Regions from separate parts of the Streptomyces sp. NPDC005302 genome, predicted to be linked through region 4. Evidence: riboswitches for the same ligand, from Rfam matches in the RefSeq annotation. Region 4 holds a riboswitch; each other region holds the start of a gene.
The links. Region 4 has a riboswitch for cyclic di-AMP ahead of ABZT74_RS26895 (LysM peptidoglycan-binding domain-containing protein). Riboswitches for the same ligand answer to the same signal wherever they lie in the genome.

Region 1 (7,147 bases), on a different contig from region 4:
CTCCCGGCCCGGACACGCCCCGCCGCGACCCCCCGTAAAATCGACCGCACTGTGTCTGACTTCCTCGACTCCTCCGAAGAGACCCGGCCCGCCTCCTCCGAGGACGGCTCGCCGCGTCGCCACCGCTCCGAGCGCGAGCCCCGCTTCCCCGACGGCCCGCAGCCCGACCCCGCCGGATCACACTTCGAGCGGCGGATCCGGAGCTTCCAGCCGCGCCGGAGCCGGGTGACGACCGGCCAGGGCGAGGCCTTGCAGCGTCTGTGGCCCAAGTGGGGGCTGGACATCGACGGACAGCGCACGCTCGACCTGACGGAGCTGTTCGGGGCCGACCTGCCCGTCGTGCTGGAGATCGGCTTCGGCATGGGTGAGGCCACCGCCCAGATGGCGGCCGAGGACCAGGAGACCGGAATCCTCGCCGTCGACGTGCACACCCCCGGCCAGGGGAACCTGCTGGGCCTCGCGGAGCGCAGCGGCCTGAACAACATCCGGGTCGCGAACGGCGACGCGATCATCCTGCTCCGCGAGATGCTCCCGCCCGCGTCCCTGAACGGCCTGCGGGTCTACTTCCCCGACCCCTGGCCCAAGAAGCGGCACCACAAGCGGCGGCTGATCCAGCCGGAGTTCCTGGACCTGGCCGCGACCCGTCTCAAGCCGGGCGCCCTGGTGCACTGCGCGACCGACTGGGAACCGTACGCCGAACAGATGCTCGAAGTCCTGAGCGCCCACCCCGACTTCGAGAACACGCTGCCCGACGGCGGTTTCGCGCCGCGTCCCGAGTTCCGGCCGCTGACCCGTTTCGAGGGCCAGGGACTGGACAAGGGTCATGTGGTGAACGACCTCCTCTTCCGGCGCGTACAGCACCGAGACCAGCACGCCCCGGACGCCTGACCCTCGCACGGCCCTCCGGCACCCCGGGATCTCGTACACCAGGACGACTCCGGCCACCGTCGCGAGCCGCGCCCTCCCTCGTTAGGGTCAATGCCGTGGCCATCAGTCCCCCGTACCCCCCGCGGCCCGGCGTCCCCGCCGGGCATGCGCTGCGCCATCCGCACTGGTGGCAGCGGAGATGGGTCCGGTACGGAGCACTGATCACGCTGCTGGCGCTGTCCGGTCTCGTCATCCTCGCGCTCGTCCGCGAACAGACGGGAACCGAGGGCTTCCTGGTCGGTCTCGGTCTCGCCGTGTTCCCGGTGCCGCTGCTCATGGCCGCGTTCCGGTGGCTGGACCGGGTCGAGCCGGGCCCCTGGCGCAACCTGGTCTTCTCGTTCGCCTGGGGGGCCTGCGCGGCCGCGCTCATAGCGATCGTCGCCAACAGCTTCGCCACGCGGTGGATAGCGACCGCGACCGCGGACCCCTCCAGCGCCGACACCCTCGGCGCGACCGTCATAGCCCCCGTCGTGGAGGAGTCGGCGAAGGCGGCCGCCGTCCTGCTGGTCTTCCTGTTCCGCAGACGGGACTTCACCGGGATCGTCGACGGCGTGGTCATAGCGGGGGTCACCGCGACCGGCTTCGCGTTCACCGAGAACATCCTCTATCTCGGCACGGCCTTCGGCACCGACCGGCTCAGCGGGGGCAGCGGACTGTCCTCCGTCACCGCCGCGACGTTCTTCGTCCGCGTGGTGATGTCGCCCTTCGCGCATCCCCTGTTCACCGTGCTGACGGGCATCGGCTTCGGCGTCGCGGCCCTGTCCGCCGAGCGCCAGCACGTGCGCCGCGTGCTGGTCCCGTTCGGCGGGCTGCTGCTCGCGATGGGGATGCACTCGGTGTGGAACAGCTCGTCGGACTTCGGGGAGTACGGCTTCTTCGCGGTCTACGCGGCCTTCATGGTGCCCGCGTTCGGGCTGCTGACCTGGCTGGCCGTCTGGACCCGGCAGCGCGAGCTGCGCACCGTGCACACGGAACTGCCCGCCTACACCACCGCGGGCTGGCTCGGCACCGCCGAGCCCTACGTCCTCGGCTCGATGCGGGCCCGGCGGCTCGCCCGCGAGTACGCCGGCCATCACTGGGGGAAGGCCGCGGCCCGCTCGGTCGCCGAGTACGAGGCGTACGCGACCTCGCTGGCGTTCCTGCGCCACCGGGGGCGCCGGGGCCGCGCGGGCGCCGACTTCGTCGTACGGGAACGCGAGCTGCTGCACGAACTGTGGCGACGCCGGGAGATCGCCCGCCCCTCCCTCGCCTACGCGGCCCGCGCCACCTCCCCGCTCCCCGCACCGCCCCCCTGGCCCGCGCACGGCTACGGGTACGCCGCGCCACCGGCCCAGCCGTACGCGCCGCCGGTGCCGTATCCCGCGTACAACCCCTACCGTTCGTAGCCCCCGCCCGCGCGAGGCGGCACCTCGCCGGTACGGGGGCCGGGGTCCGGCTCAGGCGCGGGTCACGCCGACGCGCGGGTCAGGCGCGACAGTTCCGCGTCCGTCAGGGACAGGTCCGCGACACCCAGCAGGGCCGGGAGCTGCTCCACGGTCCGGGCGGAGGCGATCGGCGCGGCGACGGTCGGCTGGGCGGCGAGCCAGGCGAGGGCGACGGTCGGCACGGCCGCGTTGTGGGCCTCGGCGATCTCGTCGAGCGCGGTGAGGACCCGCCGGCCGCGTTCCGTCTCCAGGTGCTTGGACGCACCCGCGGCGCGGGGCGAGTCGACGGTCGCGCCCGGACGGTACTTGCCGGTGAGGAAGCCCGCGGCGAGCGCGAAGTACGGGACGGCGGCCAGTCCGGCGCGGGAGGCGACGTCCCGCAGCGGGCCCTCGTAGGTGTCGCGCGAGACCAGGTTGTACTGCGGCTGGAGCGCGACGTAGCGGGCGAGTCCCTCGCGGTCGGAGAACTCCAGGGACTCCTGGAGCCGCTCCGGGGAGATGTTGGACGCGGCGATGTGCCGCACCTTGCCGGCCTTCACCAGCTCGTCGAGCGCGCCGATGATCTCGTCGACCGGCACCTCGGTCTTGTCGAAGTGGGTGTAGTAGAGGTCGATGTGGTCGGTGCCCAGGCGCCGCAGCGACGCGTCGGCGGCGGCCTTGATGTTGGCGCCCGAGAGCCCCGGGAAGGCGGGGTGCTGGCTGACCTTGGTCGCGACGACGATGTCCGCGCGGTTGCCGCGGGCCTTCAGCCACTTGCCGATGATGGTCTCGGACTCGCCGCCCTCGTTGCCGTCGACCCACGACGAGTACGAGTCGGCCGTGTCGAGGAAGTTGCCGCCGGCGGCCGCGTAGGCGTCGAGGACGGCGAAGGACCGGGTCTCGTCCGCCGTCCATCCGAAGACGTTGCCGCCCAGCGAGAGCGGGAAGACCTCGAGGTCGGAGGAGCCGAGCTTGCGAAGGTAAGTCATGGGCTGTTTCAACGCCCGCACCGGATGCCTGTATTCCACATGCACCCCACACGGGCCCGGCGCTCCCGCACTCGCACTCGCACTCGCGGGCGCGAAACCGGCCGGCCGCGGGAGTCCCCGCGAGCCGGCCGGTCGGCAGTCCGTAAGGGTCAGGGGTTGAGGCCCTTGCCCTGGAGCCACGCCATCGGGTCGATGCCGGTGGCGGCACCGCCGGGGTGGACCTCCAGGTGGAGGTGCGGCCCGGTGACGTTGCCCGTCGCGCCCACGCGGCCGATGACGTCGCCCGTGGCGACCTTCTGGCCGGCGCTGACGCTGATCGACGACTGGTGGCAGAACCACAGCTCGGTGCCGTCGTCGAGGGTGAGGATCGTGCGGTAGCCGTACGAGCCGGCCCAGCCCGCCTCGGTGACGGTCGCGCTGTGGATGGCCTTGATCAGCGTGCCGGTGGGCGCGGCGAAGTCGAGACCCGTGTGGTAGCCGGAGGACCACAGGGCGCCGGCCTCGCCGAAGCGCGAGGTCAGGGTGTAGGAGGAGGTCGGCAGCGAGTAGCTCTTGGCGAGCTCGGCGAGACGCTCGGCCTCCGCCTTCGCCTTGGCCTCGTCCTCCGCCTTCTTCTTCGCGGCGTCCGCCTTGGACTTCGCGTCGTCCTGCTGCTTGGTGGCGAGCGCGACGGCCTGCTTGGCGGCGGCGGTCTCGGCGGCCGCCTGGGCGGCGCTGTCGACCTGGTTCTGCTGCGACTCGGCCTGCTGCATGATGCGGGCCCGCAGGGCCTCACCGGCGTCCGTGCTGCCCTGGGCGGTGTCGGCGGTGGTCAGTCCCGCGCCGGTGAGCGGAGTCGTGGAGCCCTTGGGGGTCTCCGCGCCGTCACCGATCAGGGCCTTGGCCGAGTGGGTGACCGAGGACAGGTCGGGCAGCGAGATCGAGACGGGCGCCTTGCCGGGCGCCGCGGTGGCCATGCCACCGGCGCCGACGGCGGCTATGACGCCTACACCGAGGACCGTGGAGCTGCGGGCGAGTCCTCCGCCGCGCTGCTTTCCCACGCGGTGCCGGCCACGAACGGGACGGACGGAATCCTCGGTGGGATTCCACTCCTCCCAGGGTCCCTCGTCCTTGCCGTAGGCGAAGCCGAAGGACTGTGTGTCATTCGGTGCGAACGAGGTTGGCTGAGCAGGCCGGTTGGACGCCACGTGGGCGCACTCCTTTCCTTCCTTCTCGCCTACCGGGTTAGCTGACGGGTTCGGAGCAGGAAGGTCTCCTACGCGCGTAAACCGACCGTGCTGCCACGGCGGAATACGCTCGATTCACCCCAAGTTGGTGGTTCCCCGGTTCCCTTGCGGGATTCGGCGCGTGCGCACGGAGCCATCTCTTGTGACGGCTGGGACGACCGCGCTGCGTTATCGAACGTTAATAGACCTGGCCACCTGATTCCAAGCTGTTCAGCCTGATCGTTAACGCTTTTTGGCCAGGACTTTGGGGTCATGGGCGATGAAAAACGGGCGAGTTGGCCTCATCCCGTCGACACGGATTTCTTTGACGGTGCGTCAGTCGTTATGCGGAGGGGCACGGTTCGGTCACCCCTCGTGACAACGGTCGGGAGAGGAGCCTACGAGGGCCGTCAACCATGCCGGACGGCGAGCAGTGCCATGTCGTCGCTGAGGGCGCCGCCCGTGTGCCGCCGCACCTCGTCGGCGAGGCTGTTCAGCAGCGCGTCGGGCCCCGGGAAGACCCGCCCGGCCAGCCGCGCGGCCGGATCGTAGAACTCCCCGCGCACGTCCCGGGCCTCGGACAGCCCGTCGGTGTGGAGCAGCAGGATCGCCCCCGTGGGAAAACGGGCGGGTACGGCCAGGTCGGGGGTCACGGCCAGGTCGCTCATCCCCAGGGGCAGCGCGGCGGGCCCGCCGGTGAGCGGGACGAGCGTCCCGTCGGGATGCAGCATCAGGGGCGGCGGATGCCCGCGGTTGACGATGCGGACGATCTCCTCGTCGTGCGGGATCTCCGCGAGGACCGCCGTCGTGAACCCCTCGACGGCGTCGAGGTTGTCGCGCCGGGTGCCCTCGCGCTTCAGCGCCCGCTCCAGCCGCTGCGCGACCGCCTCCAGGGTCGTCTCCTGCTCCGCCGCCTCCCGGAACGCGCCGATGACCACGGCGACGGCGGCGACCGCCGTCATCCCCTTGCCGCGTACGTCCCCGACGACCAGCCGCACGCCGTACGGGGTGTCCTGCACCGCGTACAGGTCCCCGCCGATGGACGCGTCCGCCTGGGCCGCCTCGTAGCGCGCGGCGACGTCGAGGCCGTCGATCCGTGCCTGGGGTTCGGGCAGCACGGCCCGCTGCGCGAACTCGGCGATCTCCCAGACGGAGGCGAGCCGCTCGTCGCTGCGCCGGACGAGGATGTTGATGAGGATGCCCAGGACGGCCGCCGTGGCGACGGTGACGACCTCGGTGACCGCGTCGATCCGCAGGACGATGCCGAGGCGCAGGTGCACGAGGATCAGCGCGCCGACGGCGGCGGCGCCGGTGAGGACGGTGCCGCGCAGCGAGTAGAGGGGCGCGGCGACCAGGGTGGCGGCCGTGAAGAGGGGGGCGGCGGTGAACTCGCCCGGCGTGAAGTAGTCGTAGAAGGTCCCGCCGACGACCAGCAGCACGGGCAGGGCTCGCACGAGGGCGCGCGCGGAGGACATCCGGCCCGTGCGCCATCGCGCCGGACCGGTTCCGGGATCGCCCGCGGGTCCGGACGCACCCGAAGCGCCGGCGACCCCCGGCGCCCGCGGATCACCGGGGGGCGGGCGGTCGGCCCGGGCGTCGAGTTCTCCGGTCCGCTCCTCACCTCCTGGCTGACCCACAGGTCCAGCAGACCCGGCGCGGGGGCGGTGGGCGACCGGTGTGGCCCGACCGAGGGATTCCGCCGCCCTGCGGGGTGAACCCGGGAACGGGACGACGGAGCGACGCCGCGAAACGAAGGAGGAGGGGGAGCCCGTGCCAACAGAGCCCGTACCAACAGAGCCCGTACCAACACCAAGGGCCGGAACTCGTGAATCCGAGTTCCGGCCCTTGGCCTTCAGTAGCGGGGACAGGATTTGAACCTGCGACCTCTGGGTTATGAGCCCAGCGAGCTACCGAGCTGCTCCACCCCGCGTCGTTGAAATTAGTGTACGCCATCCGCGGGACCCTCAGAACACGCTTTTCCTCCACGTGCCATCCACCGGGCAGGCGGCGCGCGGATTCCCTCCCTCAGGCCGTGCGGTGCGCGGCCCCGTCCAGGAGGTGGCGGTTGGGTGCCTTGGCGCGCTCCTCGTACTCGGGCAGGAGGACGACGTCGGCGCCCGCGGCGGCGAGGAGTCCGCTGCCGTCGGCGTCGGTGACGAAGGTGTCGGGCTCGCGCCAGGCGGTGACGACGCGCCGTACACCGGCGTCGAGGATCAGCCGGGCGCAGGGCGCGGGCCGGGAGGCGCGGCGGGCGCACGGCTCCAGGCTGCTGTAGACGGTGGCGGCGGGCAGCCGCGGGTCCGCCGGGTCGATCTTGGCGAGGGCGGCCTCCTCGGCGTGCGTCACGGGGTCGCCGCCCTCGCGGGAGTGGCCGCGGGCCAGCTCGGTCCCGTCGGCCGCGACCACCACCGCGCCCACGCTGAACGCGGTCTCCGAGGGCGGGCAGAGCGCCGCCAGCTCGCAGGCGAGGGCCAGCCACTGCCGGTCGGCGGCGGAGGCGGTCCGGCCGGTACCGGGCGCGGTCGGGACGTAGCGGATGAGGACGACGTCCCCGACGGGCCGGGTCTCGACGAGCCGCATCCGGCCGGGGGGGTAGGCCCCGGGCCCGAACAGTCGCGGCGCG
Region 2 (7,147 bases), on a different contig from region 4:
ACCGGCAGGCGGGCTCCTCGGGGCGCGGTATGCAGGCGCTGCGCGTGCACGTCCCGTACGGCTCGCAGGGCGACATCGTGCGGGTCCATCCCGGCGAGGAGTGGCTGTACGTCCTCGAAGGGCGGCTCCGGCTGCGCCTCGGGGACACCGCGCACGTCCTGGAGCCCGGGGACAGCGGGCACTTCGACTCGCTCACCCCGCACCGCATCGCCGCCGCCGAGCGCGCCGGAGCCGAGCTGCTCTTCGTCCACACCCTGCTGCAGAGCCCGACCGCCGCGCTGTGCCTCGGCCCCGCGACGGGCCACCCGACCCCGGGAGAGACGTCATGACCGAACCCACCGAACCGCGCAAGCCGTCCATGGAGGACAAGTTCCCGCGTGCCCTGTGGGTCCGGCTGATCATCTACGTGGCCGTCGGCCATCTCTTCGCGGCCTTCATCTACCTGCTCTTCACGCTGGGCGCGCAGAACCAGTAGCCCGGCCGCCGCGAAGTGTGGGGTGTCCGGCTCAGTCCAGCAGACGCTCGCGCAGGCGGTCGCGCAGCTCCGGGGTCAGCCCCAGCCCCTTCTCCAGGTAGGCGTCGACTCCGCCCCAGGTCTCCTCGATCGTCTCGAACGCCGCCGTCAGATACTGCGCGCGTGCGTCGAAGAGCGGGCTGAGCAACTCCATGACCTCGGGGGAGTACGCGGAGGCGGCGGAGCTGGTGCGGTGCACCTTGTAGCGGCGGTGCGTGGCGTTCGACTCCAGGTAGTCGGCGACGATCGCGTCCCGCTCGACGCCGAGGGCGAGCAGGGTGATCGCTATGGACAGCCCCGCGCGGTCCTTGCCTGCCGCGCAGTGCATCAGCGCGGGCACGCCGTCCTCCGCCATCGAACGCAGCACCCGGGAGTGCTCCGCCGTGCGCTCCTTGATGATCGCGCGGTACGAGCCGATCATGCGGGCGGCCGCCTTGCCGTCGCCGAGGATGCCGCGCAGCTGGTCCAGGTCGCCGTCACGGACCATCTTCCAGAACTCGCTGCCGTCCGCCGGGTCGGTCAGCGGGAGGTTCACGTTCCGCACGCCCGGCAGCTCGACGTCCGGGCCCTCCAGCTTCTGGTCCGCCGCGTTGCGGAAGTCGAAGATCGTGTGGAGTCCCAGGGAGGAGAGGAACGCGGCGTCCTCCTCGGTGGCGTGCGCGAGGTGGCCGCTGCGGAACAGCTGTCCCGGGCGCACGCGCCTGCCGTCCGTGGTGGGCAGGCCGCCCACGTCGCGGAAGTTGCGAACTCCGCCGAGCTCGGGCTCGGTCGACGGGACCTGCTGCGTCACGGGGGCTCCTCATCTTCGGCCGCGGGCCGGCCGGAGAGGGTCCGGTCGGCGCCCGGCGGCTGGTGTCTTCGGTCGCGTTCCCGACGATACGACATGGGTTCCTGGGGCAATGAGTTGTCCACAGGCGTTGCCTCGCGCCCCCGACTGGCCTGATGATGTTGATCCCTGATCGCACCTGTTCGTATCTGTGGGGGATTGATGATCGAGATCGGCGCGGCCGGCCGGACCTGGCTCCTCACCGGAACGACCAGCGGCTACGCACTGCACCTCACGGAACGCGACGAGCTGCTCCACCTGCACTGGGGCCCGCGGATCACGCTCGCCGACGCCGAGGCCCTGGCCGCCCGGCCCGCGCCGCCGTACCGGCCCTTCGACTCCCCGCTCGACGGGCGCGAGGAATACCCCGTCGAGGGCGGCCCCCGCTTCGTCCGCCCCGCCCTGTCCGTACGGACCGACGAGCGGCGCGGCACCGAATGGCGCTTCGAGGACGCGGCGACCGAGGGGGACGAGCTGCGGCTGCGCTTCTCCGACGCCGGGCTCGGCATCACCCTGCACTACCGGCTGCGCGGCGACGTCGTCGAGCGCCGTGTCACGCTCGCCAACGACGGAAACGAGAGCCTGGAGCTGCTCCGCGCGGACTCCGCGACCTGGACCCTTCCCGAGCGGGACGGCTGGCGGCTGTCCCAGCTGCACGGCCGGTGGGCCGCGGAGTCCCGGCTGGTGCGCTCGCCCCTCACCTACGGCGAGAAGATCATCGGCAGCCGCCGCGGCCACACCGGACACCAGCACCTGCCCTGGGTGGCCCTCGACAGTGAGGCCACCGAGGAGAGCGGCGAGGTGTACGGATGCGCGCTCGGCTGGTCCGGCTCCTGGCGGATCTCCGTCGCCCAACTGCCCGACGCGCGCGTGCAGATCACCGGCGGGGCGGGACACGACGACTCCGGGCTGCTGTGCCTCGGGCCGGGGGAGACCTTCACGACGCCCGTCTTCGCCGGGCTCTGGAGCGACGGCGGGTTCGGCGGCGCGAGCAGGACCTGGCACGCCTACCAGCGGGCGTACGTCGTCCCGGACGCGGAGCGGGACCGCCCGGTGCTGTTCAATTCCTGGGAGGCCACCACCTTCGACATCGCGGAGGAGCAGCAGCGGGCGCTCGCGCGACGCGCGTCCGCGATGGGCGTCGAGCTGTTCGTGGTCGACGACGGCTGGTTCGGGGCCCGCACCGACGCCCACGCCGGACTCGGGGACTGGACGCCCAACCCGGACCGCTTCCCCGCCGGGCTCAAGCCGCTCGCCGACGACGTGCACGCCCTCGGCATGCAGTTCGGCATCTGGGTCGAGCCCGAGATGGTCAACCCCGACAGCGACCTCTACCGCGCGCATCCCGACTGGGTGCAGTACCAGTCCGGACGAACCAGGACGGAATTCCGTAATCAGCTCATACTGAACCTCGCTCGGCCCGACGTTCAGGAGTACCTCTGGGAGCGGCTCGACACCCTGCTCTCCGGAGCGCCGATCGACTACGTGAAATGGGACTTCAATCGTTCCTTCACGGACGCCGGCTGGCCCGGCGAGCGCTATCCGCAGAAGCTCTGGGTCGCCCACGTCGAGGCCTTCTACGCCCTCCTGGACCGGCTGCGCGCCGCGCACCCCGGCGTCGCCTTCGAGTCGTGCTCCGGTGGCGGCGGCCGGATCGACCTCGGCGTGATGGCCCGTACCGACCAGGTGTGGACCTCGGACAACACCGACCCGCTCGACCGGCTCGCCATCCAGCACGGGTTCAGTCAGATCCATCCGGCCCGGATCATGGCCGCCTGGGTCACGGACAGCCCCAACAACCTGCTCAACGGCCGGGTCAGCTCGTTGCGCTTCCGCTTCGTGAGCTCGATGGCCGGGGTCCTCGGTGTCGGCGGCGACCTCACCACGTGGAGTGCGGAGGAGCTGGCGGAGGCGCGGGACTGGGTGGAGCTCTACAAGGAGATCCGGCCGGTCGTGCAGCAGGGTGACCTCTACCGGCTGCGGCCCCCGGAGGGTGGCCTGAGCGCCGTCCAGTACGTGCTCGGCGACGAGGCCGTGGTCCTCGCCTGGCTCCAGGCGCAGCACCACGGAGTGCGGCCCGCCCCGCTCAGGTTGCGCGGACTCGACCCGATGGGTGTGTACGAATGGGTCGGAACGGGCGAAGTGCACCGGGGTGCGGTGTTGCTGCACCACGGCCTGGACGCCGGACTGCGGGGCGATCTCGATGCGACGGTTATCCGGCTGCGTCGCATCTGACTGTTCTGCCCGAAATGGTGCCTTCATTACAACTGGCCCTGGAATAAGGTGCCGTGAGTCGGGTCGCGTGAGCAGCGTCATATTCGTGACGATGTGTTGCCGTCGGGGATTCGTGACCGGCCTTTGTTTCCGGGCGGATTGAAAGCCCGGAAAGATCGTCATTCCACGGAGGGTGACGGCGAATTCCTCATGGATCAAGAAAGGCGAGCACACAGAATCCGCACACAGTTGTCGGCGTGCTCGCATCTCGCTTACGTTCTGCCTCAATCCGGACGGACGCCCAATCCTGCCGCCGCCCGGAATCCGCACTCACCCGTACACGGCAGGAGCGGGGGACCCACAGGTTCCGCGCCTGGTCCGGTCTCCGGAACAGGCTAGGGGTACAGCCATGCAGCCGCGTGGCCGGGCATCTCCAGCCCGCACCCGACAGCTCACCTCGCAGGCGCCGGAGAGGAAATCGCCATGCCCGCGAAGGGTAAGCACCGCCGTCCCAAGTCCCTGCGTCTCACTCGCTCGATCGCCGTGGTCGGAACCGGTGGCGCCGCACTCGCGCTGCCGCTGATGGGAGCCACCGGCGCCCACGCCGCGACCCCGGCCGCCGCCGTCGCGCAGCACACGGAGAAGTCCGCGTCCGTCGCCCCGGCAGCCGCGAAGGCCGGCACGTCGAAGACGTACGCGGTGAAGGCCGGCGACTATCTCGCCAAGATCGCCGACGTCCAGCACGTCAGCGGCGGCTGGAAGAAGATCTACTCGGACAACCGCTCCGCCATCGGCAGCGACCCGTCGCTGATCCACCCGGGTCTGAAGCTGACCCTCGGCGCGAAGGCCGTCGCCCCGCAGGCCTCGGCGCCGGCGAAGCCCTCCGCCGCCAAGCCCTCCGCCGCCAAGCCCTCCGCCGCCAAGCCGGCCGCCGCCAAGCCCGCGGCCGCGAAGGCCGACACGGCGAGCACGGTCACCAAGACGGCCGCCACCAGCAGCAGTTCGGGCTACACCCTCCCCGTGGACGGCGCCACCATCGGCACCAACTACAAGGTGGCGGGCAGCATGTGGTCCAGCGGCTACCACACCGGCACGGACTTCGTCGTCCCGACCGGCACCACCATCAAGTCCATCGCCGCTGGCACCGTCGTCTCCGCGGGCTGGGGCGGCGCCTACGGCAACCAGGTCGTCATCCAGCACGCCGACGGCCGGTACTCGCAGTACGCCCACATGTCGTCCCTGTCCGTCTCGGCCGGCCAGACCGTGACCGAGGGCCAGCAGATCGGCCTCTCCGGCGCGACCGGCAACGTCACCGGACCGCACCTGCACTTCGAGGTCCGCACCACGCCCGACTACGGCTCGGACATCGACCCGGTCGCGTACCTGCGCTCGCACGGTGTCGCCGTCGGCTGACACCGCCTCCGCCCGACCTGCTCCTGACGGCAGGCCTGCCTCCGAAGGCCGGACCCCATGATCCCCGGGGTCCGGCCTTCGGTGTTCGCCGTGTCCGCCGGGACCACTGGTCGCAGCGGCTGCCTCAACAGCCATGGCGAGAGCCTTATTCCATGGTTGACCATTACTTGACGAGTGGCTTATCTCACCGTTCGTCAACCCTTCCCTACGGTCGCGTAGCTCACATCGGAAGGTGAATCATGGGCCGACGTGGCAGACGATGCGAAGAGTGACGACAGATCAGTGATCGGGTCGTACGTGGCGGTGGGGGACAGCTTCACCGAGGGCGTCGGCGACCTGGGGCCGGACGGGGCCTTCGTCGGCTGGGCGGACCGCTTCGCGGTTCTGCTGGCGGACCGGCGACCCGAAGGCGACTTCGACTACACCAACCTCGCGGTGCGCGGGAGACTGCTCGACCAGATCGTCGAGACGCAGCTCGTACGTGCCAAGGAGCTCGGCCCGGACCTGGTCTCCTTCTCCGCGGGCGGCAACGACATCATCCGGCCCGGCACCGACCCCGACGAGGTCGCGGAGCGCTTCGAGCGAGCCGTCGCCGACCTCACCTCAGCCGTCGGCAAGGTCATGGTGACCACCGGCTTCGACACCCGTGGCGTGCCCGTGCTCAGGCATCTGCGCGGCAAGATCGCCACGTACAACGGCCATGTGCGGGCCATCGCGGACCGCTACGGGTGTCCGGTCCTCGACCTGTGGTCGCTCAAGACGATCCAGGACCGGCGCGCCTGGGACGGTGACCGGCTGCACCTCTCGCCCGAGGGGCACACCCGGGTGGCGCTGCGCGCCGGTCAGGTGCTCGGCCTGGAGGTGCCGGTGGACCCGGACCAGCCCTGGCCGCCGCTGCCGCCGCGGGGCACCTTCGAGGTGCGACGCGACAACATCCACTGGGCCCGTGAGTACCTCGTCCCGTGGATCGGCCGGCGCCTGCGCGGCGAGTCCTCCGGCGATCACGTGGCCGCCAAGGGCGCGCTCTCCCCGGACGACATCAAGACGCGCATCGAGTCGGTCGCCTGACCGGGAACCACCCCGTTCACCGCGCCCCGGGTCCCTTGGGCCCGGGGCCGACTTGTCGGCGAACTCCGAAGGTGTCCCTGGTGGCGACGGGTCGGCTGCCCGTAGAGATCTTCGATCTGGCGCTCGGCGCGCGGGCACGCGGCCATCATCCCGTTCGGCGTCCGGTAGCTGCTGGTCGGATGTTCCGCAAAGTCGTTCACGCCGTGCCACGAACAGCCGCCCCGCCTCCCCACCGTTCCCTCACGGTGCAACTGTGCGTCGAAGGCGTACTTCGTGATGGCCACGAGAGCTCCCGGGGTGCGTGAGGCCGACGACCCGACGTTGGCGAGCACAGGTGGCTACGAACAGCCCCGCTTCGGAGCCTTATCGCACGCCTGCCACCAACTCGGCCCTCTCCAGGCCCAGTTCGCGGGCCAGGGCCTCGTCCGCCCATTGCTGGGTCCGGGCTCGGGAGACCGTGCCGCCGTAGGCGGTCATCTGGACGGCCAGGCCGTCGAGGAGGGCGGTGAGGCGCAGGGCCGTGCCGACCGGGTCGGGGCAGTGGAACTCGCCCGCGGCGACGCCCTCGGCGATCACTTCGGTGAGGGCCGCCTTCCACTGGCGGTCGAGGTCGCGGGTGACCTCCAGCAGGGCCGGCTCGCGCAGTGCGGCCGCCCAGCCCTCGATCCACAGGCGCCAGCCCTTGGCCTGGCCGGTGGGGGCGTACCAGCGGACGGCGGTCCGCAGACGCCGCAGCGCGGTCGTGCGGCGGCCGAGCAGTTTGCGCAGGTGGGCGAGGTCGTCCTCGGCCGCGTAGGTGAACGCCGCCGCGACCAGCTTCTCCTTCGTCGAGAAGTGGTACAGGACGAGCGCGTTGCTGACACCGAGGGACGAGGCCACGTCGGCGATCCGTACCGCCGCCACGCCCCGCGCCTCGATCTGTTCCACTGCGGCCCGCAGCAACTCCTCGCGCCGCTCCGCCACGCTCAACCGCACTCTCGCCACGCGGCAACCCTACACAGCGCGGCCCCCTGCGGTCGGACACGAGTTCGCGTCATCGGTACCAGCCGAACCGCTCCGCGATGACCGGCAGCCGGTCGGTGACGATGGCGTGCGCGGCGGCCCGCGGTGTC
Region 3 (7,147 bases), on a different contig from region 4:
GGAGGCGCTGACCAGCGCGATCGACGAACTCAGCTTCTCCGTGGGCACCACGTCGCGCAGCAGGGCGATGCCCAGCGGCACCATGCCCATGCCCATGCCCTGCAGGCCGCGCCCGACGATCATCGGCGTGACGGACGAGGACAGCGCGCAGACGACGGAGCCGACCACGAGGGGGACGGAACAGGCGAGCAGCATCCGCCGCTTGCCCACCAGGTCGCCCAGCCGGCCGGAGACCGGGACGCAGACCGCGGCGACGAGCAGCGTCACGGTGATGACCCACGCGCTGTTCGCGGGGGTGGTGTGCAGGATCTCCGGCAGCTCGGCGATGAGCGGAGTGACCAGCGTCTGCATGATCGCCGCCACGGTGCCGGCGACGGCGAGTGTGGCGACCACACCGCCCGCTCGGGCGGTGGGCTGGGGGGCGTCCATGAGGGACTCCTCGGGTGTCTCGGTGTGTCTCTGGGTGACTGCCTGCGGGGCAAGGGATGTGCATCGTACACGTCGTATGTATCGCGCATGTGATGTGGCTCATGCATGCCTGTGTGGGAGCATGGTGGGGGCCGCGCCCATCCGTGCGACGCGCGGCCCGTGCGAGAGCGGAGGCGACAGGCGCGATGGTCAGGCCCACACATGAGGTCGAGTACGAGCAGATGCTGCTGAGCCGCCACGGCCTGATGCACCAGAAGGGCGGCCGGACCAAGGACGGCGTCCTGGAGCGCAGCGCGTACATCCTGCTCAGCCGCATCCGCGTCCAGGGGCCGATGTCGATCGGTGAACTGAGTGACGCCTTCGGGCTCGACGCCTCCACCCTCAACCGGCAGACCGCGGCCGCCATGCGTGCCGGTCTCGTCGACCGCATCCCCGACCCCGGCGGCGGCATGGCCCGCAAGTTCCGTATCACGGAGGAGGGTTCACGCCTCCTGGACCAGGAGCGGCAGGGTCTCATCAGCTCCCTGGACCGGGTCATGGCCGAATGGTCGGAGCCGGACATCGCCGCGTTCGCGTCGTACCTGCGGCGCTTCAACGCCGACATCGAGCGCATCGGCGGTCGTCGCTGGCCGCGTCCCTGACCGGACCGCCGGCCGGGGGACGGCCACCGGAAAATCCGGTGACCCGCCGGCCCGGCACCCCCTAGCCTCACCCGCATGGACAGGACCGGGGGACTGCTGAACGTCGTCGATGTCGAGGCGACGTGCTGGGAAGGAACGCCGCCGCCCGGTGCCGTGAGCGAGATCATCGAGATCGGCCTGACGGTCGTCGACCTGGAGCGGGGCGTACGACGGGCGAGGCACCGGCTGCTGGTGCGGCCCGCCCGGTCCACCGTGAGCGCCTTCTGCACGGAGCTGACGGGGCTGACCCAGGACGAGGTCGACCAGGGGGCCGATTTCGCCGACGCCTGCCGTGAGTTGGCCGCGCGACACCACGCGGGGGAGCGGCCGTGGGCGAGTTGGGGCGACTACGACCGCCACCAGTTCACCCGCCAGTGCGCCGCCGCCGACACGCGCTACCCGTTCGGTCACCGGCACACGAACGCCAAGGCCGTCTTCGCCGCCGCGCACGGTCTGCGCAAGCGGCCCGGCATGGCGCAGGCCCTTCGGATCGCCGGACTGCCCCTGGAGGGAAGGCATCACCGGGGCGAGGACGACGCCTGGAACATCGCCGCGCTGGTTCTCCGCCTCGCCGAGCGGGGCGCCTGGCCGGACGTTCCCTAGGCCCGCGACACCACGGCGAGGACCCTTGCCGTACCGGCTCGCCGCCCGCCGGTCCGGCGCCGACGATCGCGGTTCCGGCGCCCGCGCGGCGACGGGGCGGCCCGCCCGCGACGCGACCCCGCCGGGGCAGGGCGTCCGGCCCGTTCACTCCCAAGGGTTGTTTCCCGGCAGGTCCACGTGAACGGCGTGTGAGGCGGGTCTGCCGGGGGAGAACCTGGCCCGTACGTGAACGCCGTCGCCGAGGAGCCCCGCGTGTCCGATGTCGTCTTCACCGCGGATTTCGCCTCCACCCGTCAATGGGTCGCGGGCCGTTCGTGGGCCTATCCCGACGGCGGCCCGGTCAACCCGGGCGATGACAAGCTCGACCACCTGGTGGCCGACCCCGCCTACTGCCGAACGGGGGTCTTCCGTGCCACCCGCCGCTCCGACGGGGCGTGGGACGCGGGGCTCCTCACCACCGAGGGCAGCGAGGACGCGTTCATGGTCCGCACGGGGGACGTGCTGGAGGCCCGGGTCAGACTGCCCACGGCCCTCGGCGCGTGGCCGGCCATCTGGACGTGGCGGGACGGCGGCCAGGAGATCGACGTCTTCGAGTACCACCCCGACAACCCCGACCTGCTCGAACTCTCCAACCACGTCCGGGAAACCCATCACTACTACCGTGATGAGGCGGTTCGGCCCGGGGCGTGGGTGGATCTCGTCGTCGAGTTCGGCGCGCACCACGTCGTGTGGTGGGTGAACGGCGTCCGGGCCTTCGCCGACCGGCGCGGCGTGGGCAGGCACTGGGAGGCGTATCTCATCGTCAACCTGTCGGTGTGCGGCGGGCGTTACCACCCGCCGCCCGCTCCCGACGTCTCCGAGATGGACTTCGCGGTGGACGGCCTGATCGTCCGCAGGCCCGGGTCCGACGAGCCGGACGGGGTGGCGGTGGACGTCCGCCTGCTCGACTGACCCAGCGGGGCCGCCGTGGACGAAGTCGGTTGACCCAGAACGACATTGGGCCCGGGCGAGTGCATCCGGCGGGCGGTGTGGCGCGGAAGTACGGCATCAGTAGCGACGTCGCGTTCGTGCGCGTCGCACCGACAGGTGCCGAGGGCCATGACGAATCCGCAACCGGGGCGAGAGTCTCCCGAGGCCGCGTACATCGGTCACGTGGGCAGTTGCCGCACGTGTCGGCGGGAGTCGGGCCGCTGCCCGAACGCCGAGCGTCTGTGGCGGCTCTACCAGGAGTGGCGCGGCGGCTACGGCACCCGTCCCGGGGGAGCCGAGTGAGACCGTGTGAACGGCCCGCCTCGAACGCCCGCACTCGTCCCGCTCTCGCGACCGCACACGGCCCGGACGACGTGGGGGAGCGGTAGTTCCCCCTGCCACCCGCCTCCGGTCGAGCTGGACAGGGACGACCGGAGGCGGGTCCACCCGGGGTCGATCCGCGGCGGGCCGCGTGCGTATCCGGCACCCGGCTCCTCGCGCGCGACGGGACGGCTCCGGCACGGCGGCTCCGCCGGAGTCGTGCCGCCGTCCGTGACGCTCGCGCTATCCTCGGCGACCGCTCGTGACGTCGCGACGGCCGGGCCCGCACGGGTGCCTGCGTGTCCCTGCTCCGACGGGCGGAGGCCGCACCAAACCGTCGTCGCCTCGGCTACGGATATCCAGTGACCGGCGGCACAATCGCTCGTCGGCCTAGGGTGAGGCGTCGAGAACGCTCTGACGGTGAAGAGGTGTCATGCGAGGCTCTGCGCGGATGTCCGCCCGTGACGGACAGCGTCCCGGGGCGGCCCGGGCACTGACGGCGCTGGTGCCGCACCGGCTCACCGGCGAGAACGCGGGACCGACGCGGGCCGCGGTGCTGATCCTGCACGGGGGCAGGGCGGACAGCCTGGCTCCCTCCCGGCCCTGGCATGTCTCCGGGCTGCGTATGCGGCCCTTCGTGGGCTCCGTCACGCGGGCCGTGCCGGACGAGGACGTCTTCGTCGGGCAGGTGCGCTACCGCGTACGGGGCTGGAACGGAGCCGCCGCCGATCCGGTCACCGACGTACACCGGGCGCTCACCGAGCTCACGGAGCTGGTGGGAGACGTGCCGGTGGTACTGGTCGGCCACTCGATGGGCGGCCGTGCCGCGCTGCGCGCCGCGGCCGCGCCCCAGGTCCGGGCCGTGGTCGCCCTCGCGCCCTGGTGCCCGCAGGGCGAGCCGGTGGCGCATCTGCGGGACAAGCGGGTGATCGTGCTGCACGGCGACCGGGACCGGATCACCGAGCCCGCGGCGTCCTTCGCCCTGGTGCGCCGGGCCGCGAAGGAGGGCTCCTCCGCGAGCGCCGTACGGGTCGCGGGCGGCGACCACGCGATGCTGCGGCGCGCGCGGACCTGGCACGAGGCCACGGGCTCGGCGGTCGCCGCTCTGGTGTCCCGGGCCGACGGCCCGGACGGACGGCTTCCCGCCGAGGGGCCGAACGGCGAACCCGGCGTCCTCTAGGACCGCGTCCCGCCCCGCACGAGGCGGCCCCCGCCGGCCAGCCTCTAGACGGAGTCCAGCCGGTCCGCGGGATCGGGGCCGGGGGCGAAGGAACGACGCGAGCCGGCCGTCACGCGCGGGGCGGACCCGGGAAGCGGACCGCCCGTGGACGGATCCCAGCTGAGGATCCACTCGAAGTCGCGCTGCAGCCGCCTGGCTTCGCTCCGGACGAGTGTCGGTATGTCGCCGCGTTCGGAGATCAGTTGGGCGTAGATCGGTGCATCGTGCACGTGGGGACCTCGACTCGCTCTCAGGGCCTTCCGCGGGCCTTCCTTGCCTCGACGTTAGGGCCGCGAAGCCGACGCGGTGGTCATCCGGCCGGGTCGGCCAGAACCGGTCACGGCGTGACCATCGACAGCCGCCGATGTCGAACGAGCCGTCAGGGAACGCCAGTTCTGTTCGCACCCCGAATGGCCCGTTCCGGGCCCACCCGAAGCCCCGGTCCGCTGTGGAGACTTGGTGAACGGACCTGGGCGAAGGCGGACTCGCGGACGGGGCCCGCAGTCGAACGCGGTTGTCCCGACGGCCGATTCGCGCACGGGGTGTGCTCCCGTCGTCGCAGAGCGGGGCGATGCGATGAAGGTCACGAAAATGTATCGGACATCTGGGACGTGGATCTTCACACGGGGGTCACAACATGGCTAAGTTGACGACCAGGCCGCCCGACTCCCTCCGGCGAAAGCTCGCCGGGCGGTGCGGCCTCCGCCGAGTCCGGCCCGCCCTCGTGGCAGCCGGAGCCGGGGACCCACCGAACCTGGGGTGAATCGGCCAACCGCCTTACGAGGCACAGGCCGTAGGGCATACCTTCCGGAACCGTCCGCCCGAACCCGACAGCTAACCCGGTAGGCGGACGACGGAAGGAGTGCCATCCCCATGGCGCCGGAACGCACCCAGCCCAGTGGCGACGAAGTCCGCCGACGGCTCGCATCCCTCTACGACCGGGCCGAGGACGACACCGGCAACTTCAACGCCACCCGCGCTCTGGCGGGCCTCTCCTCACGCCAGGGCGACCGGCGCGCCGTGGCCCGGAGGCTCATCGACCAGCGCCCGGCCGGGGACGAGCGCGGAGGGATCGACACCGCCCAGAGCGACCTGATGCGCCAGTGGTTCGACGGGGCGCGCTCCCGGCTCGGACCCACGGTCGCGGCCGTCCTGCCCGTCGACCGGCAGCCCGACCGCGGGCGTGAGGCAGGCCGGCCCGGTGGAGCTGCGGGACGCCCCGAACTCCCCGCCCAAGGCGCGCGCGCCGTCGCCGAGTTGACGGCGGCGCCCGTACGGGAACTGGCGGCGGGCCCGGTCGCGGAACTCACCGCGGCACCCGTCGCGGAACTCACCGCGCGCCCCGTTCTCGAACTGACCGCGGGCCCGGCGTCCGAGCCGACGACCGGGCGCGCCCTCGCCGTGCCGGACAGCGGCTCCAGGGCCACCGGACCCCTCCCCGTGGTGTCGGCACCCGCGCCCGCCTCGGATGCGTCCTCCCCGCGTTTCCGCAAGGACCGAGCCCGGCGCAAACTGGCCGCCGCGCAGGACCTGCTGACCCGGCACAACGCGCTGCGGAGCGTCGAGGCGCCGGTCCCGTACCCGTCCGTGGAACCGCCCGCCGTGGAGACGGCCGTCCCGGCGGCCCCGTACTGGCCGGCGGAGAACGTGCCCGTGCCGGCCGCCACGTACGCGTACGCGTCGGTGGCGAGTGCCGCCTGGCCGGCCGTGGAGGCCGGGCACCCGCAGGTGGCGAGCGCCCCGCTTCCGGTCGCGGCGGTCGAGTACCCGCCGGTGCGGGAGCCGTGGTCCGCCCCGGCCGTCGACGACAGCCGGCGCCCGTGGCCGGCGCCCGTGAACGAGCCCGCGCCCGGGGCTCCCTGGTCCGCCGGCCCGAACCCCGGCTTCGACACCGGAAGCATCGCCGCCGTCGTGGCGCCGCCGGTCACCGGGTACGACACCCGGGCCGCCGAGGCCGTGGCGTTCGCCCGCGCGCAGGTCGGCAGGCCGTGCGTGTGGGGAGCGTCCGGGCCTGGTTCGTACGACCCCTCCGGCCTGACCCAGGCCGCCTGGCGCAGCGCCGGTGTGCTGCTTCCGCGGTCGACGTCCGACCAGGCGCGGATCGGACCGGCGATCGCCCTGGCGGGTGTCCAGCCGGGCGACCTGGTCTTCTTCCACGGGGACCTGAGCCACGTGGGCCTCTACGTCGGCGACGGCATGATGGTCCACGCGCCCAGCCCCGGGGGGCGGATCACCGAGGAGTCCGTCCAGCACGCCGGGCAGGCGGCGATCCACAGCGTCGTACGGCCGGTCTGAGCGGCGGGGTCGGCCGCGGGCATCCCGCGGCCGACCGGACCCTCGGACTCCCCGGCCTCGCCGGAATCAGAACTCGCTGTCGATTCCCGTGACGGCGGCCGGTCCCAGTGGAGCGTCGTTCTCGGACAGGCCGCTCTCGCGCAGCGCGCCGGAGACGAGCCGAACGGCCTCCGCCTCGGCGGTCCGCCGGTCCGCCGCCTCGACCTCCAGCCGGACCGAGAACGTGTGGTTCTCGTCCACGGTGAGCAGGCTCAGCTCCTCGGTCTCGCCCAGGTCCGTGTTCTGCGGGTCCTGAGGGCGCAGCCTGCGTTCCACGTCTGCGCGGGAGGCGTCCGAGACGCCGTGGACGAACGTCCCGGGAACGGTGATGACGTAGGTGGTCACAGGAACTCCTCGCGTGCGTGCCCCGCGGGCCTGGGTGCGGTCGGCAATGTGATCGCCCGTATACCCCGCATTGTGACGGCCACCCGCGGCTTCTTCGCGTCGGGCGCCCTTCGCGGCGTGGTCACGTGTGTGCCGTGCGGTGTTCGGGTGGCGATACGGTCGGACTCATGGCTGATGCTCGGTTGACCACCGCCTCGTTCCTCGTGCTCGGCGTCATCGACAAGCTCGGCGAGGCCAGCGCGTACGA
Region 4 (7,147 bases):
GGACCGCTTCCTGGAGACGTCCGGCATGTCGGCGACCACCAAGCTCGCCCCCGCCGCCTTCCCCAGCCAGACCATGTCCCTCTGGTTCCTGTCGCTCGCGCTCGCCAACGGCATCCAGGCCCAGACGGTGAAGCTCTACGACGACGTCTCCAAGCCCGCCTACTTCGGCGTCAACGGCGCGATCGCGGTGGCCGCGGGCCTGGCCGTGACGGCCCTCGCCCCCTGGCTCCGCCGCACGATGCATCCCGTCCACTGAGGTGACCCGCATGCGCATCCGTACGTCCTTCCCCTACGAGACCGTTCACGAGGACGTCCTCGTCCCTCTCCCGGACGGCACCCGGCTGTACGCCCGGATCTGGCGCCCGGTGACGGAGGAGCCCGTACCGGCGCTCCTGGAGTACCTCCCGCACCGGCTGACCGACTGGACGGCACCGCGTGACCGGCAGCGCCATCCCTGGTACGCCGGGCACGGCTACGCCTCCGTCCGCGTCGACGTGCGCGGTCACGGCAACTCGGAGGGCCTGCCGGGCGACGAGTACTCCGAGACCGAGCTGGCCGACGGGGTCGCGGTGGTGGAGTGGCTGGCCTCCCAGCCCTGGTGCACCGGCCGGGTCGGCATGTTCGGGATCTCCTGGGGCGGCTTCAACTCCCTCCAGATCGCAGCCCTCGCACCCGAGCCGCTCAAGGCGGTCGTCACGGTCTGCTCGACGGACGACCGCTATGACAACGACGTGCACTACACGGGAGGTTCCGTCCTCGCCGTCGACATGCACGCCTGGGCGGCCACCATGCTCGCCTTCGTCGCCCGCCCGCCGGACCCGGTGCACGTCGGCGAGGTGATGTGGCGCGACATGTGGACCGAGCGGCTGGAGGCCGTCGACCCGTTCGTCCACACCTGGCTGGCGCACCAGACCCGGGACGCCTACTGGCGGCACGGCAGCGCCTGCGAGGACTACGGCGCCATCCGCGCGGCGGTCCTCGCGGTCGGCGGCTGGCACGACCCGTACCGCGACACCGTGCTGCGCCTGGTCGAGAACCTGCCGCCGGAGCGCGTACGCGGTCTCATCGGCCCCTGGTCCCACCAGTACCCCGACCGGGGCCTGCCGCCGGGTCCGGCGATCGGCTTCCTCCAGGAGACGCTCCGCTGGTGGGACCACTGGCTCAAGGACGAGGACTCGGGCGCGCTCGCCGTCCCCCTGCTGCGCTCCTACGTGATGGACGCGCATCCCCCGGCGACCGTGTACGAGGAGCTGCCCGGCCGCTGGGTCGGCGACCCCGCGTGGCCCTCGCCGTCGGTGACCCCCGTCCCGTACGCGCTCCAGGGCGCCCCGCTCCTGGTGCGCTCCCCGCAGCACACCGGCGTCGACGCCGGCCGCTTCTTCCCGTTCGGGAACGACGCGGACCTGCCGCCCGACCAGCGCGAGGAGGACGCCCGGTCGGTCTGCTTCGAGTTCGAAGTACCGGAGGAGACGTGGGTGTTGGGCCGGCCCCGGGTCCGCCTGCGGCTGACGTCGACGTCCGCCCGGGGCCAGGTGATCGCCCGGCTGTGCGACGTGACCCCGGACGGCGCCTCCACGCTCGTCACCCGGGGCGTCCTGAACCTGTCGGCGCGCCGTGGCCGCGACCAGGCCGTTCCCTGGGAGCCGGGCACCACGGAGGACGTGGAGTTCGAGCTGAACGGCATCGGCTACGCGTTCCCTCCGGGCCACCGCATCCGCCTGAGCGTCTCCTCGGCGTACTGGCCCTGGGTCTGGCCGCAGCCCGGCTCCGAGGCCGGATTCACGCTGGACCCCGAGGGCAGCACCCTGGAACTGCCGGTACGGACGCGGGAGTCGGACCCCTCCATCACCTTCGAGGAGGCGGAGGAGGCCGAGCCCCTCGGCGTGGTGGTCCCGGTGACGCTCGACGAGCCGCGCCCGGAGCGCCTGGTCCTGCGTGATGTGGCCGCGGGCACCTGGCGTCTGGACGTGGATCCCCGTTACGGCGGCACCCGCGTGTATCCCGACGGCCTGGAGTGCACGGAGGACGCGCGGGAGACGTACACGATCGACGAGTCGGACCCGCTGTCCGCCCGCGCCCGGTCCACCTGGACGGTCCGGCTGCACCGCCCCGACCTGCCCTGGGACACCCGCGTCGAGACGACGTCGGTCATCAGCTGCGACGCGCGGGACTTCATCACCTCGAACGAGGTCGTCTGCCGGGACGGCGACGAGGTCGTCTTCCACCGGACCTGGGAGAAGCGCATCCCGCGCACCGCGGGCTGAAGGAAGCGGGCGGGAACGGCAGTTCACCGGCCGCCCCCGCCCGGCATCCTTCCTGGAGCCGCCCGGCATCTGGCCTGAGGCCGCCCGGCCACTCGGCCGTGAGCCGCCCGGGAGTCGTCAACTCCGCCTCCACGCGGCGCAGTTCACCCGCGCCGGCACCGGCACCGCCTCGGTCCCGCACGCCGTGCGGCCCGCCCGTCCCCCACACCGTGCGGCCCGCCCGGCGGGCGTCCCGGAACTCTCCGCGCCCCGGACAGTGGTGGCGTAATGCCCGACTTGCCCGGCATGCCGCCTTGATGACCCCCGGGCGCGTGAGTTGAGTCACGCGAGAACCAATGGATCACCCGCTGCCCACTCCTTGCCACCCCCTTCGCCAAAGGCAAGTTGAGGATTCAATTCCGGCGCAATCGGACGTTTCACCCTCGCCCTAAACAGGCAAAAGCGATCTTCACCGCCACATCAGGCCTTGTTCCCGACATGTGCAGTCGCATACGTTCTCGTCGCACCGAGCGGATCGCCTAATCCTGCCGCCGCCCGGTAACCCACCCACCCACGCACGGCAGGAGCGGGGGAACCACAGGTAAGCCGCCGATCCGGGAGACCGGACCGGCTAGGGGTGAAGCCGCGCCCAACAGCGCGGCCGGGCATCTCCCGCCCGAACCCGACAGCTCACCTCGTAGGCGTCGGAGAGGACATTTCGTCATGCCCGCAGGCACGCACCGTCACGGCCGGACCACCTTCATCACCCGCGGAATGATCGCCGCCGGAACGGGCGCACTCGCCCTCGCCCTCCCGCTCATGAGCGCGACCGGCGCCCACGCCGCGACCCCCCAGGTCGCGAAGACCGCCAAGACCGCGGTCGTCCCGAACGTCCAGCTCGTCACCTACAAGGTGGTGGCCGGGGACACCCTGACCAAGATCGCGAAGAAGTACCCGTCGAGCGGCGGCTGGCAGAAGCTGTACGCGGCGAACCGCGCGGTCATCGGCGACAACCCCGCCCACCTCCGCACGGGCCTCACGCTGACCGTCGGCACCAAGACCCTGAAGGCTCCGGCCAAGGCGACCACGGCCGCCAAGACCACCGCCACCCAGGCGTCCGCCACCACGTACGCCAACAACCTGGACGGCTGGATCAAGCAGTCCCTGGACATCATGGGCAAGGCAGGCATTCCGGGCAGCTACGACGGCATCCACCGCAACGTGATGCGTGAGTCGTCCGGCAACCCCCAGGCCATCAACAACTGGGACTCCAACGCGGTCGCGGGCACCCCCTCGAAGGGCCTGCTGCAGGTCATCGACCCCACGTTCCAGGCCTACCACGTGGCCGGCACGTCGATGGACCCCTACGACCCGGTCGCCAACATCACGGCCGCCTGCAACTACGCCGCCGACAAGTACGGCTCGATCGACAACGTCAACGGCGCCTACTGATCGCACCGGCGCACCCCGCGCCCCCGCACGACACCGGCCGGCGGCACCTTCGGGTCCGCCGGCGGTGGCGTACCGGCCCGCGGGCGGGAACGACCGGTGCCGTGGGACGGTGGCGGACCGGGTGCGCGGAGCGGTCGCCTTCCTGAGGGTGACGCGCCCGGCGTCCGGCGCCCCGACGCCTCACCCGCCCGGGACCGGGAGTGCTGACGGCACGGCCTGGGACGACGGCGGAAGTCCCGGGCCGGCTCCCTCCTAGAACCCGAAGATCCGTTCCAGGACCACCGCGATCCCGTCCTCCTCGTTCGAGAGGGTGACCTCGTCCGCCACGGCCTTCAGTTCCGGATGGGCGTTGGCCATCGCGACCCCGTGCGCCGCCCAGTCGAACATCGGGATGTCGTTGGGCATGTCCCCGAAGGCCAGCGTCGCCGACCGGGTGAGGCCGAGGTGGGTCGCGGCGAGCGCGAGGCCGGTGGCCTTGGTCACTCCGCATGGCTGGAGTTCGACGGTCCCGGGTCCCGACATGGTGACCGTCGCCAGCGAACCGACCACTCCCCGGGCCGCCGACGCCAACTCGTCGTCGGACAGGGAGGGATGGCGGAGCAGCACCTTGCTGATCGGCTGGGCCCACAGGTCGTCCCGCCGCCGCACCCGCACCGCCGGAAGAGTGGGATGCGGCATCACGTACCCCGGCTCGATGAGCGTCAGCCCGTCCACGCCGTCCTGGTCCACCGCCGCGTACAGCAGGCCGACCTCCGCCTCGATCTTTCCGAGTGCCGTCTCCGCCAACTCCCTGTCCAGGGTCACCGACCACAGCAGCCGGTCCGTCCCCGCGTCGTACAGCTGCGCGCCCTGACCGCACACCGCCAGCCCCTCACCGCCGAGTTCGTCGAGCAGCGGTCGAACGCGGGGCGCGGGACGGCCCGTCACCACCAGGTGCTGGGCGCCCGACGCGGTCACCTTCGCCAACGCGGCCCGCGACCGGTCGGAGAGCGTGTCGTCGCCGCGCAGCAGCGTTCCGTCCAGGTCAGTGGCGATGAGTGAATATGCAGTCGGAGCGGCCATGATCCGAAGAATACGGATCGAACGACACATCGGCCCGGCGTGAACCGGACGACGTCCGGTATCCCGTCAGCAACGCCGTTCACCGTACGGTGGCAGGCGCGTTGCGACCGGTTGGGATCACGCAGGGCCCGCTTCCGCTCGGACGGACTTTCCCGTACAGGAACGATCACAACGGCTCAACACCCCTGATCCGGAACGCCGATCCCCACCGGGCGACCCGGTCGCCCGGACCCTCGCGGAGGATTCCTGACGGACGGGTTGCCCGGTGGGGCCAGTGATCCGGTGGCTCACCCGTGCGCGGCCGCCAGGTGCTTGGCGAGCCGCGGGGAGGCGAACTCCGTGCCGCACACGAAGCGCATCACCGGACCGTACGAGGACGCCGCCGGCAGGCCCGTGAAGTACAGCCCCGGAAGTGAGGAGCGGTACCCGGCGCCCAGCCTCGGCGTGCCGCGACTCGCGACGAGCCCCGCCCGGAGTTCATGCCCGAGGAAGTCCATCGCGGCGATGTCGACGCGATAGCCGGTCGCCGCTATGACGTGGTCGGCGGTGAGTTCCTCGACCCGGCCGCCGAGGGTCCGCACCGTGAGGACGGGCTTCCCGTCGGTGGCCTTCGCGCCGACGATCCGCTGCACCTCACGGACGGCGACCTTGCCCTCGAAACGGTCCCGGAGCCACCACGCACCGAGGGGTCCGAGCACCCGGCGGACCAGGTAGTGCCGGGCCTCGGCGGGCAGATAGCGGTACGGCTGCGGGTAGTAGCTCAGGGCCCACAGGGACCAGGCGCGCCCGAACGGCGACTCGGGACGCAGCTTCGGCTGGTCCCACGGAGGCGCCCCGAAGTCGACCGCCCCCGCGCCCCGGGACACGACACGGACCTGCGCGCCCGCCTCCGCGGCCAACGCCGCCGTCTCCAGGGCGGACTGGCCGGCGCCGACGACGATCAGCTCCTTGCCGGAGAACCGGCGCAGATCGTGGTGCTGCGAGCTGTGCGAGACCGGACCGGAGGGCGTGGGACCGTCCGCCGCCGCCCCGGCCAGCTCGGCGGGCAGGTGGGCCAGCCCGGACAGCCCGGTGGCGACGACGACCGCGCGCGCGGTGAACGACTCCCCGGAGTCCAGCTTGATGTCGAAACCACCGGACCCGTCCGCGTCCCGGCCGCTCCTCCGGTCGACCGAGACGACCCGCACCCGCTCCAGCTCCGGCACGAGCTTCTGCCGGAACCACTCCCCGTACGCGATGAACGTCTCGACCGGGATGATGTCCTCGTCCGTGACGAGGCGCGGTATCCCCGCCGCCACGCAGTAGTCGCCGAGGGTGTGCCCCCGCTGCGGGGCGTCGATGTTCGAGGCGGCCGGAGTCGACTTGAGGAGCATTCCCTCGGGCATGTGGTCGCGCCAGCTCACCATGGGTTCGCCGAAGACCCGCACCGGAATGCCCCGCGCCCGCAGATGGGCGGCGGTGGACAGTCCGAACGGCCCCGCGCCGATGACTGCTACGGGATGAATCACGAAGTCCCTCCCCAGGACGTACTACGTCTACTTCGCGGTGGAACTGCTGCTGCCGCCGCGGCGGTTGGTCCGCCACAGTTGGTACAGATGCTTCGCGCCCGGCCGCACGAAGCGCGCGAGCATCGTGAAGAACGGCCGCAGGTCGTCACCCGCGAGCCAGGCCAGCTCCGTACCGCTCGCGCGGGCCGGCGCGTGCGGTGTCGTGTAACCACTACGCCGGTAGGCGAGCAGCGCCGGCAGGTCGATGTTCTCCACGATGTACCGGTGGCCGGCGCGCTGTTCCCCCTCCGGAACGGCCCGGCCGGTCAGGTTCAGGTGCAGGGCACGGACGACATCGATCCCCGACTCGCTCTCGAAGAGCCGGAACTGGGCGCCCATGCGCGGGTTGAAGTCGAGCAGCTTGTACTGACCGTCACGGCGGTCGAAACGCAGGTCGAGGTCGATGATTCCGGTGAAGCCGATCTGTTTGATGAAACGTGCGGCGATGTCCGCGAGTTCCGGATTGTCGACGACGTACGCGTTCGCCGTCATGCCCGCGTGCGGCGGCCAGGAGCGGACCTTGACGCCGGTGAACATCGCGAGCGGTGTCGAGTCCGCGTCGAAGCAGGCGTGCACGATCCAGTCCTCCGCGTCCTCCCTCGGCAGGTACTCCTGGAGGATCACGCCGGGCTGCGGCCCCCAGTCGCGGGCGAGCGCCAGCAGCCCCTCGCGGGTCGCGATCCGGGTCGTCCCGTTCACCGCGGGCCGGCTGCGGCGCACGAAGGCCTCGCGGTTCTTGGCGACGAGCGGGAAGCGCGCCTTCTCGGCGAACGTCTCGATCTCCTCGTACGACTGCGGGAAGGCCGCGGCGGGGCTGGGGATGCCGTGTTCCACGCACAGTTC

Region 1: another riboswitch for cyclic di-AMP. It lies ahead of ABZT74_RS02335 (M23 family metallopeptidase); the one in region 4 lies ahead of ABZT74_RS26895 (LysM peptidoglycan-binding domain-containing protein).
Region 2: another riboswitch for cyclic di-AMP. It lies ahead of ABZT74_RS30735 (LysM peptidoglycan-binding domain-containing M23 family metallopeptidase); the one in region 4 lies ahead of ABZT74_RS26895 (LysM peptidoglycan-binding domain-containing protein).
Region 3: another riboswitch for cyclic di-AMP. It lies ahead of ABZT74_RS17700 (NlpC/P60 family protein); the one in region 4 lies ahead of ABZT74_RS26895 (LysM peptidoglycan-binding domain-containing protein).

Annotation. Positions count from the first base shown of each region.
Region 1 is NZ_JBEXGN010000001.1:522,339-529,485, reverse strand. Features, by position in the region: gene trmB (tRNA (guanosine(46)-N7)-methyltransferase TrmB) at 52-888, shown strand; gene ABZT74_RS02345 (PrsW family intramembrane metalloprotease) at 984-2,312, shown strand; gene ABZT74_RS02340 (aldo/keto reductase) at 2,375-3,319, opposite strand; gene ABZT74_RS02335 (M23 family metallopeptidase) at 3,469-4,506, opposite strand; cyclic di-AMP (ydaO/yuaA leader) riboswitch at 4,518-4,675, opposite strand; gene ABZT74_RS02330 (PP2C family protein-serine/threonine phosphatase) at 4,935-5,999, opposite strand; tRNA gene ABZT74_RS02325 (tRNA-Met) at 6,381-6,454, opposite strand; gene ABZT74_RS02320 (dihydrofolate reductase family protein) at 6,550-7,147, opposite strand, start outside.
Region 2 is NZ_JBEXGN010000028.1:43,788-50,934, forward strand. Features, by position in the region: gene ABZT74_RS30715 (XRE family transcriptional regulator) at 1-329, shown strand, start outside; gene ABZT74_RS30720 (DUF6126 family protein) at 326-475, shown strand; gene ABZT74_RS30725 (tyrosine-protein phosphatase) at 507-1,304, opposite strand; gene ABZT74_RS30730 (alpha-galactosidase) at 1,503-3,575, shown strand; cyclic di-AMP (ydaO/yuaA leader) riboswitch at 3,876-4,033, shown strand; gene ABZT74_RS30735 (LysM peptidoglycan-binding domain-containing M23 family metallopeptidase) at 4,038-4,967, shown strand; gene ABZT74_RS30740 (SGNH/GDSL hydrolase family protein) at 5,250-6,035, shown strand; gene ABZT74_RS30745 (TetR family transcriptional regulator C-terminal domain-containing protein) at 6,399-7,019, opposite strand; gene ABZT74_RS30750 (Glu/Leu/Phe/Val dehydrogenase dimerization domain-containing protein) at 7,069-7,147, opposite strand, start outside.
Region 3 is NZ_JBEXGN010000010.1:200,746-207,892, reverse strand. Features, by position in the region: gene ABZT74_RS17735 (MFS transporter) at 1-429, opposite strand, end outside; gene ABZT74_RS17730 (MarR family transcriptional regulator) at 615-1,070, shown strand; gene ABZT74_RS17725 (3'-5' exonuclease) at 1,146-1,712, shown strand; gene ABZT74_RS17720 (beta-glucanase) at 1,965-2,663, shown strand; gene ABZT74_RS17715 (hypothetical protein) at 2,811-2,984, shown strand; gene ABZT74_RS17710 (alpha/beta fold hydrolase) at 3,436-4,182, shown strand; gene ABZT74_RS17705 (hypothetical protein) at 4,227-4,451, opposite strand; cyclic di-AMP (ydaO/yuaA leader) riboswitch at 4,915-5,086, shown strand; gene ABZT74_RS17700 (NlpC/P60 family protein) at 5,095-6,516, shown strand; gene ABZT74_RS17695 (hypothetical protein) at 6,583-6,900, opposite strand; gene ABZT74_RS17690 (PadR family transcriptional regulator) at 7,068-7,147, shown strand, end outside.
Region 4 is NZ_JBEXGN010000021.1:35,100-42,246, forward strand. Features, by position in the region: partial or broken gene ABZT74_RS26885 (oligopeptide:H+ symporter) at 1-256, shown strand, start outside; gene ABZT74_RS26890 (CocE/NonD family hydrolase) at 267-2,264, shown strand; cyclic di-AMP (ydaO/yuaA leader) riboswitch at 2,802-2,962, shown strand; gene ABZT74_RS26895 (LysM peptidoglycan-binding domain-containing protein) at 2,967-3,695, shown strand; gene ABZT74_RS26900 (HAD family hydrolase) at 3,948-4,757, opposite strand; gene ABZT74_RS26905 (FAD-dependent oxidoreductase) at 5,045-6,265, opposite strand; gene ABZT74_RS26910 (ATP-grasp domain-containing protein) at 6,293-7,147, opposite strand, start outside.